Regions from separate parts of the Arthrobacter sp. YAF34 genome, predicted to be linked through region 1. Evidence: riboswitches for the same ligand, from Rfam matches in the RefSeq annotation. Region 1 holds a riboswitch; each other region holds the start of a gene.
The links. A riboswitch is a leader RNA that binds a small molecule or an ion and turns the genes downstream of it on or off. The one in region 1 is predicted to bind thiamine pyrophosphate.

Region 1 (3,341 bases):
ACGTAGCAGAGCATGGCGGTGCCGTAGCGGGCAATCTCCGTGGCGCCGATCGCCGAAGTGATGTGGTCATAGCCCGGTGCGATGTCGGTGACCAGTGGCCCCAGCGTGTAGAAGGGGGCGCCCTTGCAGAGTTCCTGCTGGCGCTCCACGTTTTCCCGGACCAGGTGGAACGGCACATGCCCCGGGCCCTCCACCATGACCTGGACGTCGAACTCCCAGGCCCGCTGGGTGAGTTCGGCCAGGGTATCCAGTTCGGCAAACTGTGCGGCGTCGTTGGCGTCGGCCGTCGCGCCGGGCCGCAGCCCGTCACCGAGGGAGAACGCGACGTCGTACTTCGCGAAGATTTCGCATAACTCGTCGAAGTGCGTGTAGAGGAAGTTTTCCCGGTGGTGCGCCAGGCACCAGCCGGCCATGATCGAACCGCCGCGGGACACGATGCCGGTGACCCGGTTGGCCGTCAGGGGCACATACCGCAGCAGCACTCCGGCGTGGATGGTCATGTAGTCCACGCCCTGTTCGCACTGTTCGATCACGGTGTCCCGGAAGATCTCCCAGGTCAGGGCGTTTGCCTCACCGTTGACCTTTTCCAGCGCCTGATAGATCGGGACCGTGCCGATCGGGACGGGGGAGTTGCGGATGATCCATTCGCGCGTGGTGTGGATGTCGTCCCCGGTGGAGAGGTCCATCACCGTGTCCGCACCCCATTGGGTGGCCCACTGGAGCTTGTCGACCTCCTCGGCGATCGAGCTGGTCACGGCGGAGTTGCCGATGTTGGCATTGATCTTGACCAGGAACGCCTTGCCGATGATCATCGGCTCCGACTCGGGGTGGTTGACGTTGTTGGGAATGATCGCCCGGCCCGCGGCCACCTCGCTGCGCACGAGTTCAACGTCGCAGTTCTCGCGCAGCGCGACGAACCGCATTTCCTGGGTGATGACGCCGTCCCGGGCGTAGCGCATCTGCGTGACGGTCCTGCCCTCGACGGCGCGGCGCGGCACCGGGCGCCCGCCCCGCCATTCGGCCGACGCCGCACCCCGGCGCACGGCCGACTTGCCGTCGTCGAGCAGCTCCCGTTCCCGGCCGTCGTACGGTTCCGTGTCCGCCCTTGCCTCGATCCAGGGGGCCCGGAACGGCTCCAGCCCGCGGACCGGATCGCTGCCCGGGCCGGCCGTGCGGTAGACCCGGAATGGAGGGTTCCGGACGCCGCCCGGCGAGGGCTCAAGGGCAATCTCGGTCACCGGGACGCGGATGCCATGCTCCGAGTCTGTGTTGAAGGCCAGCGAGTGGGCCTTCAACGACTGCGTGGGTTGCGGAGACTCGGTTTGGCCCGGCCGAATCCCGGTCGGCTGATTTTGGACACGGCTCTGCTGTGGATTTGTGGTGCTCAAGGATTGCTCACTTCCTTCGCCGGCATTACCCGGACAGGTTCAACGGTCGCAGGCTGCGTCAGCCGGATCTCAGCCCCTGCAGGGGCACCCGTGTGGTCGTAGATGAAGCTACCACGTGCCGCCGTGCGGCTGTCCAGTGTGACGGGCCCGTCCCGCCGCGGTGTTACCGTGACATCGTGACTCAGCCCAGGTTCTTGCCCGGCATCAGGACGGCGACGCCGGAGGACCTCGCGGCGCTGCCGGCTCTTGAGGCCGCCGCTGACCGCCTGCTTGAGGCGGCGCTGGGGTGCCAGGCGCTTCCGGCCGCTGAGCCTTCGACGGTGGCTGGGCCGCTCCTGTTCCTGGTTGCCGGAACTCCGCCCGTGGGGTTCGCCCGTGTCGATGAAGTCGACGGGCAGGCCCATCTCGAACAACTCGCGGTCCATCCGGACTTTGCCGGGAAGGGCCTCGGCAGGTCCCTGGTCGAGGCTGCCGTAGATGCGGCCCGGAGCCGCGGTTATGAATCGATGACGCTTTGCACGTTTGCGTTTGTCCCGTTCAATGCACCGTTTTACGCGAGCTGCGGCTTTGAGCCCGTCGCCGACCCGGCCGGGGCCCTGGCCGCCTTGCGGGCCGCCGAGGCGCAAGCGGGGCTGGATGCTCTGGGCCCGCGGATCGCGATGCGGCTTAGGCTTTAAGCCATGACAGGCATCATCGAGTTCAGCGGTCCCGTCCTCACCGGACCGACTCAGGAACGCCGCGGGCTCTGGGCCGTGGACGGCCAGCTGACCTTCCACCGTCCTGCCGCCGCGCCGGAGCAGGTGCTGGACGGCTGGGTCATTCCCGGGCTCGTGGACGCACATTGCCACATCGGCCTCGGTCCCGGCGGGGACGTCTCCGAGGACGCCGCGGAGTCCCAGGCCGTCACGGACCGCGACGCCGGGACGCTCCTGGTCCGCGACGCCGGCGCCGTCCACGACACCCGCTGGCTCCAGCAGCGTACGGACCTGCCCCGGATCATCCGCGCCGGCCGGCACATCGCCCGCACCCGGCGCTACCTGCGCGGCTTGGCCGTCGAGGTGGAACCGGAGGGTCTCGTTGAGGCCGTGCGGAAGCAGGCCCGTGCAGGCGACGGCTGGGTCAAGCTCGTGGGGGACTGGATCGACCGCGACGCCGGTGACCTCGCCGCCAGCTTCCCCGCCCGAACGGTTAAGGATGCCGTCCAGGCGGCCCACGACGAAGGGGCCCGAGTCACCGCCCACTGCTTCGCCGAAGACACGTTGGATGACATGCTCGACGCCGGCATCGACTGTATCGAGCACGGCACCGGGCTGCTGCCGCGGCACGTGCCGCGTTTCGTGGAGCAGGGCGTCCCGATCGTGCCCACCCTGATCAACATCGCCACGTTCCCGGACATCGCCGCCCAGGCGGAGGCCAAATTCCCCCGCTACGCCGCCCACATGCGCTCGCTTTGGGCGCGGCGGGCGGAACGGATCCTCGAGGCCCACGAGGCCGGGGTGGTCATCTATGTGGGAACCGACGCCGGCAGCGTGATTAGGCACGGCCGGATCGTGGACGAGATCCGGGCCCTCCACGCCGCCGGGCTTCCCGCCGCGGCCGCCCTCGACGCGGCAAGCTGGTCCGCGAGAACGTGGCTCGGAGCGGACGGCCTCACCGAATCCGCCAGTGCCGACGTCCTGGTCTGCGCCGAAGACCCCCGGCGAAACCTGGCCACGCTCGCGGAGCTGCGGCACATCGTCTTGCGGGGAAAATTGCTCAGCCAAGAGTAGCCCCGCCTTCGGAATAAATTGAAGCTTCAAGTAATTTACATCTGTGTAGGGTCGCCGAAGGTCGGTGGCCACAGAACCACCGGAGCGTTTCCATGACCGCAGAAGCCAACACCCAGGACCTCCTTCCCGCCGAACTCACCATGGGCACCGTGATGCTCAAGGTCGGCGACATGAAGCTCATGAC
Region 2 (3,341 bases), on a different contig from region 1:
GCTTGCGCCTCGAAGAGTCCGAAGCGAAGCTCGCCGAGATCAGAAAGCTGCTCGCCGAGCCAACCTCGTGAACGTCCTGGAACGGATCCGGTTAGACGACGTCCTGGGTCTTGGCGAAGCGGGTGATGGCGCGCTGGGTGCCGCGGTTGGCGAGGACCTGGATGGCGGCGCTGACGGAGGCGGAGATCAATGCGAACGTCAATGCCGAGCGCAGCGTCGTGGGAGCGTCGTCGTCGTGGTCCTTGGGCGGCTTGTTGCCCGTGGACTTCTCCCAGACGGTGTCAACGACCTTGGTGCCGACATAGCCGGCAAGCAGGCTGACGCCGGTGCCGAGCAGTTTGATGACGAGGTTCATTCTGGGTAACTCCTTGCGGGAGGAAACAGGGCCGCCCCTAGCCTAGCGTTCCTTGCCCGGCGGCCGGGACAGGGGCCAACGCCCCTGTCCGGTTGTGACCCTCTTTGTGGCGCTCGCCCCGCTCAACAAGAGCGTGGCCCTTCTGGCCGCGGTGATCGGAGCCCTGCCGTGGGCACTGTTCCTGGCCGTACCGGTCGCGAGCCGCGGATCGCTGATCCTGGTCGATCTCAGTGACAGCTACGCGAACGCGGCCGGCACGCTCGCGCCGGGCCCTGTCGGGTCCGACATGCAGCTCCGCTATGCCACCGCGGCGGAGGCACTCCGGTTCGCCGTTCCAGAGATCTACCTGGTGTACGGCATCCTGATGTGGGCCTGGTTCACGGCGGTGGGAATTGCCTTGATCCGGCTGTCCCGGAGGACGCCGGCACTGGCGCCGCCTAGGATCCCGGTGTGAGGACCGTCCGCAGCGCCTCGACGACGAGGTCGTGGTCCGCCTTCTGGGGCAGCCCGGAGACGGTGACGACCGCCACGGCCCCTGTGCCGCGCAGGTAAATCGGGAACGCGCCGCCGTGGGCGGCGAACTCCGTCTGATCGAACCACGCGTTGTCCTCGATCCTTCCTCCGGCCGCGCGGGCCCGGAGGCCCACCAGCAAGGAAGGGACCTCGTACCGCTGGGCCGTGCGCTTCTTGGCGTTGATCCAGCGCTCATTGTCCGGTGTGGCGCCGTCCAGCGCGGCGTGGAAGAGCACCTGTTCGCCTTTGGTGATGTCGACGGCGATGGGCAGCGAGCGTTGCCTGCCCAACTCGACCAGGAGGAGCCCGAGGTCCAGGGCGTCGTCCTTGCTGAAGGATGCGAACTGGAGCGCATCCATCTCGGCCAGCACGCGGCCGATGAGGGCCGCCAGGGATCCGTGCGGCTGCGGCTCGTTCGAGTCGGGGTCGTATTCCCGGGAGGGACCGTGCGTGGCCGGTATGTGCGTCAAAATATTTCCAGCTTTCCGGTGGGGGCGAGGCCGCCCGCTGGCGGGTCCGGGTGTCCGACACGACGACTCTACCAACCACGGCGTTCCCGCCCGCCGGGACCGTCGCTGTCCGGCCCGGATTGTGACGGAACGCCGCTGAAAACCCGGCCGTCCGGGTGTAAACTGAGCCAGCCCACAAGGGCGAAATAATCACGACAGGGGAGCGCCGCCGTCGGGCATCGCCGGAAGAATCCGGGGAGAACATCGGTGGGCGCTGAGAGTGCGGACAGCCGCAGACCCTCGAACCTGATCCGGTTAGTACCGGCGCAAGGGAGTCGAGTTCTCAGGGTGCCCGGAGGGCGGCGGAAGCCGCGGCCGGCCGCACCCTCCCCTCCTGTTCCTCAGGAGGACGACATGACAGATATTTCAGCACAGCCTGGTTCGGCCAGCCGCTCATCCGCCCGGCACAACTACGCCTGGCGGGTAGTGGACATTGTGGTGGCCGCCTTGATTGCCGTGGCCGGCGGCGTCATCTTCTGGGCCTGGGATCAGGGCGCCAACCTGATTTCAACCCCCCTCAGCGCGCTCTACCCGCCGCTCAGCGGACTCTACGCCGGCGGATGGATGATCCCCGCGGTGCTGGGCATGCTCATCATCCGCAAGCCCGGCGCTGCCCTCTTCTGCGAAACCGTGGCGGCCACGGGCGAGCTCATCATGGGCTCGCAATACGGCACCACGGTCCTGATCTCCGGCGTCCTGCAGGGCCTCGGCGCGGAACTGGTCTTCGCGGCCTTCCTCTACAAGAAGTTCAACCTGCCGGTATCGGTGCTGGCCGGTGCCGGCGCGGGCCTCTTCTGCGGCCTGAACGACTCGTTCCTGCCGTGGGGCTGGAACATCGCCTACGAAGCCGGGGACAAACTCGCCTACATCGTCTTCACCACCATCTCGGGCGCCGTGATTGCCGGCGGACTGGCGTGGCTGGCCACCCGCGGCCTGGCCAAGACGGGCGTGCTTGCCTCCTTTGCCTCGCGCAAGGCCGCCACGGAGCCCGTCTTCTCCTGAACCGCACCTCCAAACCCCTCTGAAACGGTGTAGACGATTCATGACATCCCCAACGGGCGTCCGGCCGGCCGCCGTAACGGCACGCGGCTGGGGCTGGCGGCACGCCGGCCGGTCCAAGCCGGCCGTCAACGGCCTTGACCTGGACATCCGGCCCGGGGAGCGCGTGCTCCTGCTGGGCCCCTCCGGCGCCGGCAAGTCGACCCTGCTCCACGCCCTGGCTGGTGTGCTCGGAGACGGCGCGTCCGGGCCGGCCGGCGACTCCGACGACTCAGACGAGACCGGAAGCCTCCTGATCGACGGCGCCCCGCCGCGGGCGCAGCGCGGCCGCGCCGGGCTGGTGCAGCAGGATCCGGAGACCCAGGTGGTGCTCTCCCGCCTCGGCGACGACGTCGCCTTCGGCGCGGAGAACCTTTCCGTCCCCGCGGCCGAGATCTGGCCACGGGTGCGTGAGGCGCTCGACGACGTCGGGCTGGGCCGGCTGCCGCTGGACCACCCGACGTCGGCGCTCTCCGGGGGCCAAAAGCAGCGGCTGGCGCTCGCCGGGATCCTGGCGATGCGGCCGGGGGTGCTGCTGCTCGACGAGCCGACCGCCAACCTCGACCCCGCCGGCGTCCTGGAGGTCCGGGACGCCGTGGGCCGCTGCCTGGACAAGACGGGCGCCACCCTGGTGGTCGTGGAGCACCGGGTGGCCGTCTGGAAAGACCTCGTGGACCGGATCGTGGTGCTGCAGCCCGGGTCTGCCACGGACTCCGCCGTACTCATTGACGGGCCGCCGGACCAGGTTCTGGCCGAGGCGCGGGACATGCTCATCGGTGCGGGCGTCTGGGTTCCCGGCTATGTTCCGGGGACGCGGACCCGGTCCGCCCCGGCATCCGGGCAGCTCCTGCTCGCGGCGGAAGGACTCGCGGTGTCCCGCGAGCGGCCGCGGCGGGCCGGGCTGCGCGAGGGTTTCCGCACCATTG
Region 3 (3,341 bases), on a different contig from region 1:
CGTTCGATGGACAAGGCCTGGTCGAGGTCGGTGGACGACGCCGGATCGATGGTCACGAACTCGACATGCGTGAAGTCCAGGTCCGGAAGCTTGTGCTCGGCCACCGCTGCCTCCGCGTCGCGGAGCACGATTTCAGGGAACGGTCCGGGCAGTTCAAGCGTGGTGCGCAACGCCTTGAGAGCCTCGGCCAACTGGTTCTGCTGCTCATGGACGTTCGGGGTAAGGCGATGATGTGACACGAAAATCAGGGTAGTCCGATTTCCCCGATTAGTCTTGGAATATGAGCGCAATCCCGGGCGATCCTGCCCGCTACAACAGCTTCCTGACGGATCTGCTCGGAGTCATGGCCTACGGCGAGCTTTCGGCCTTCGAACGGTTGTCCTCGGATGCCCGGTATTCGCCGACGCTGCATGACCGTGCGGTGCTGGGCAGGATCGCGGTTGTCGAGTTTCAGCACTACGAGCTCGTCCGGGCCAGGCTCGAGGGCATGGGCGTGGATGCCGAGGTCGCTATGCTGCGGTTTCAGCCTTCCGTGGACCACTTCCACGAGCGCACCCGCCCGGCGGACTGGTACGAGTCGCTCATGAAGGCCTACGTGATCGACACACTTTACGCGGACTACTACCGCGCGGTCGCCCGGTATGTCGACGCCGGGACCCGGGAGCTGATCGGGCAGATCCAGTCCGCCGAGGAAGCCACGGCCGTGCTGCAGGAGCGGCTCAAGGCGGCCCTGGCAGATGACCCGCGGCTGGCGTCGCGCCTGGCGCTGTGGGCCAGGCGCCTGCTGGGCGAGGCCCTGACCCTGGCCCAGCGGGTGAGCCTGGAGTACCCGCTCCTTGGCGGCCTGTCGGGCCTGGACGACGCCGGCGCCAAGGAGCTGGTCGACTCCCTGACAGTCGAGCTCGCGGCGAACCATTCGCGCCGGATGGCCGGGCTGGGTCTCGCCGGCTAGCCTTGCCGCGAAGCGTGGTCAGGAATCAGCGGCGTCCAGTGCCGCCAGCAGTGCGCCGGCGGCGTGGGCCGGATCATCGGCGTCGGTGATGGCCCGGACCACAACGATCCGCCGGGCGCCGGCGTCGACGACTTCCTCCACATTGCCGAGGTCGATGCCGCCGATCGCGAACCACGGCAACGGGCTCCCGGCCCGGCCGGTCGCCTCGGCGGCGTAACGCACCAGGTCGAGGCCGACGGCGGCCCGTCCCGGTTTCGTGGGAGTCGCCCACACGGGTCCCACGCAGAAGTAGTCGAGTCCCTTGCGCCCGGGCGAGGAAGCGATGGCGGCGTCCACCTGTTCGGGGCTGTGGGTGGACAGGCCGATCACGGTGTCCTTGCCGAGGAAACCGCGGGCGGCGTCAAGGGAAATGTCCTTCTGCCCGACATGGAACACCGGCGCCCCCGACAGGGAGCCGATGTCCGCCCGGTCATTGACGGCCCACAGCCGGCCGTGGCGCTGCGCTGCGGCGTGCAGGACCTCCAGGAGTTCGAGTTCCTCGCTTGCTTCGAGCGATTTGTCGCGCAGCTGGATGATGTCCACCCCGCCGGTGAACGCGGCGTCCACGAAGTCCGCGAAGTCGCCGCGGTCCCGGCGGGCATCGGTGCACAAGTAGAGGCGGGCAGTGGTGTGGAGGGAATCCTGGCTCATGAGAGAAGCCTAGTTCCTCTAAACTGGGCGCATACCGCGGGAGCCCGCAGCGGCCATGCCAACGCTGCCCGGCTGAGAGGGCGTCAGAGCCGACCGCTTGACCTGATCCGGTTAGTACCGGCGTAGGGAAGGAATTGTTCATGGGCACACGAGCAAGCCATGCAGCCGAAGGCACAGATGACGCCGCTTCCCGGGTTTGTGACGCCGGGCCCGGTGCCGCTGAGGGGAAGCCGGCACGGCGCACCGCTCATGCGGACATCCCAGCAGGGGAGATCCCGGCAGCGGAAATCCCAGCCGACGAGATCACGGCCGACGTTGCGGTGATCGGCGGCGGCGTGATCGGCCACGGCATCGCCTTCGAGGCCAGCCGCGCCGGCCGGTCGGTGGTCGTGATCGATGACGCGCCCGGCAGCGGGGCCAGCTGGGCCGCGGCAGGCATGCTGGCCCCCGTCAGCGAACTGCACTACCAGGAAGAGCAGCTGCTGGAACTGATGCTCGAGTCGTCCCGGCTGTGGCCCGGGTTCGCGGCCGGGATCGACGCCGGTGCCACCGGCACGGCACCCAACACCGCGTCCGGGACCGGCTATTTGACGACGCCGACGCTCGCCGTCGGAGCCGACGCGGCGGACCGGCGCGCCCTCGCGGATCTCCGGGAAGTCCAGCAGGCGTGCGGCCTCACCGTGGAACCCCTGACTGTGCGCGAGGCGCGAGGCCGGGAGCCCCTGCTGAGCCCCGGCATTTCGTGCGCCTTCGACATCCCGGCCGACCACCAGGTGGACCCCCGCCTGCTGATCGCCCGGATCTCGGAGTTGCTCGGCGCCGCCGGCCGCGGCAGCTTGGTCCGGCGCCGCGCGGCGGGGCTGCTCTGGGAAGGCGGACGCGTTGCGGGGGCCCGGCTTGCCGGCGGCGGTTCCGTGCTCGCCGCGGAAACCGTGGTGGCCAACGGGCTCGGCGCCGCCGGGCTCACCGATCTGCCTGCCGGCTTGTCCCTGCCGCTGCGGCCGGTCTACGGCGACATCCTCCGGCTCCGGGTGCCCGCGCACCTGCAGCCCCTGCTCACGGCCACCGTGCGGGGCATGGTGCGCGGGGTGCCCGTGTATATCGTCCCCCGCCAGGACGGCACCGTGGTGATCGGCGCCACCCAGCGCGAGGATGGCCCCTCGGACCCCCGCGCCGTTTCTGCCGGCGGGGTCTATCAGCTGCTGCGGGACGCCCAGCAGCTGGTGCCCGCGGTAGCCGAACTCGAACTGCTGGAAGCCACGGCCCGGGCGCGCCCGGGCACGCCGGACAACGCCCCGTTGCTGGGACGGGTTCTGCGCGCCGGCGGGGAGGTCCCGGGACTGATCATCGCCACCGGTTTCTTCCGGCATGGCGTCCTGCTGACCCCTGCCGCCGCCGCCATCTGCCGCCAGCTCATGGACGGGGTTCCGGATCCGCGCTGGGCCGGATTCCGCCCCGACCGATTTTCCCGCCACCCGGATGCGTCCGGGGACAGCCCCAACAAGGAAGCAGCATGAATATCAGACTGAACGGAACGGAGCGGAGCGTCGCCGACGGCGCCTCCGTCAGCACCCTCGTCAGCCAGCTCACCGGCCGGAGCATCGGCCCCGATGGCCGGGCTGCCGACGGGCGCAAGCTCGGCGTCGCTGTGGCCCGCAACGCCGAGGTGGTGCCGCGCAGCCAGTGGCACGCCACCGCG

Region 2: linked by a shared signal. The riboswitch ahead of AB4Y72_RS13785 (ECF transporter S component) and the one ahead of thiC (phosphomethylpyrimidine synthase ThiC) in region 1 are both predicted to bind thiamine pyrophosphate.
Region 3: linked by a shared signal. The riboswitch ahead of thiO (glycine oxidase ThiO) and the one ahead of thiC (phosphomethylpyrimidine synthase ThiC) in region 1 are both predicted to bind thiamine pyrophosphate.

What each region holds. Positions count from the first base shown of each region.
Region 1 covers NZ_JBFRCV010000013.1:144,541-147,881, forward strand. The annotation lists gene thiC (phosphomethylpyrimidine synthase ThiC) at 1-1,388, opposite strand, end outside; TPP riboswitch at 1,383-1,490, opposite strand; gene AB4Y72_RS16280 (GNAT family N-acetyltransferase) at 1,565-2,065, shown strand; gene AB4Y72_RS16285 (amidohydrolase family protein) at 2,069-3,157, shown strand; gene AB4Y72_RS16290 (VOC family protein) at 3,250-3,341, shown strand, end outside.
Region 2 covers NZ_JBFRCV010000010.1:134,975-138,315, reverse strand. The annotation lists gene AB4Y72_RS13805 (ion transporter) at 1-71, shown strand, start outside; gene AB4Y72_RS13800 (DUF4235 domain-containing protein) at 92-355, opposite strand; gene AB4Y72_RS13795 (hypothetical protein) at 450-809, shown strand; gene AB4Y72_RS13790 (heme-degrading domain-containing protein) at 793-1,338, opposite strand; TPP riboswitch at 1,525-1,668, shown strand; gene AB4Y72_RS13785 (ECF transporter S component) at 1,732-2,379, shown strand; gene AB4Y72_RS13780 (ABC transporter ATP-binding protein) at 2,420-3,341, shown strand, end outside.
Region 3 covers NZ_JBFRCV010000008.1:179,377-182,717, reverse strand. The annotation lists gene AB4Y72_RS11910 (RNB domain-containing ribonuclease) at 1-239, opposite strand, end outside; gene AB4Y72_RS11905 (ferritin-like fold-containing protein) at 281-952, shown strand; gene thiE (thiamine phosphate synthase) at 971-1,642, opposite strand; TPP riboswitch at 1,669-1,789, shown strand; gene thiO (glycine oxidase ThiO) at 1,783-3,159, shown strand; gene thiS (sulfur carrier protein ThiS) at 3,156-3,341, shown strand, end outside.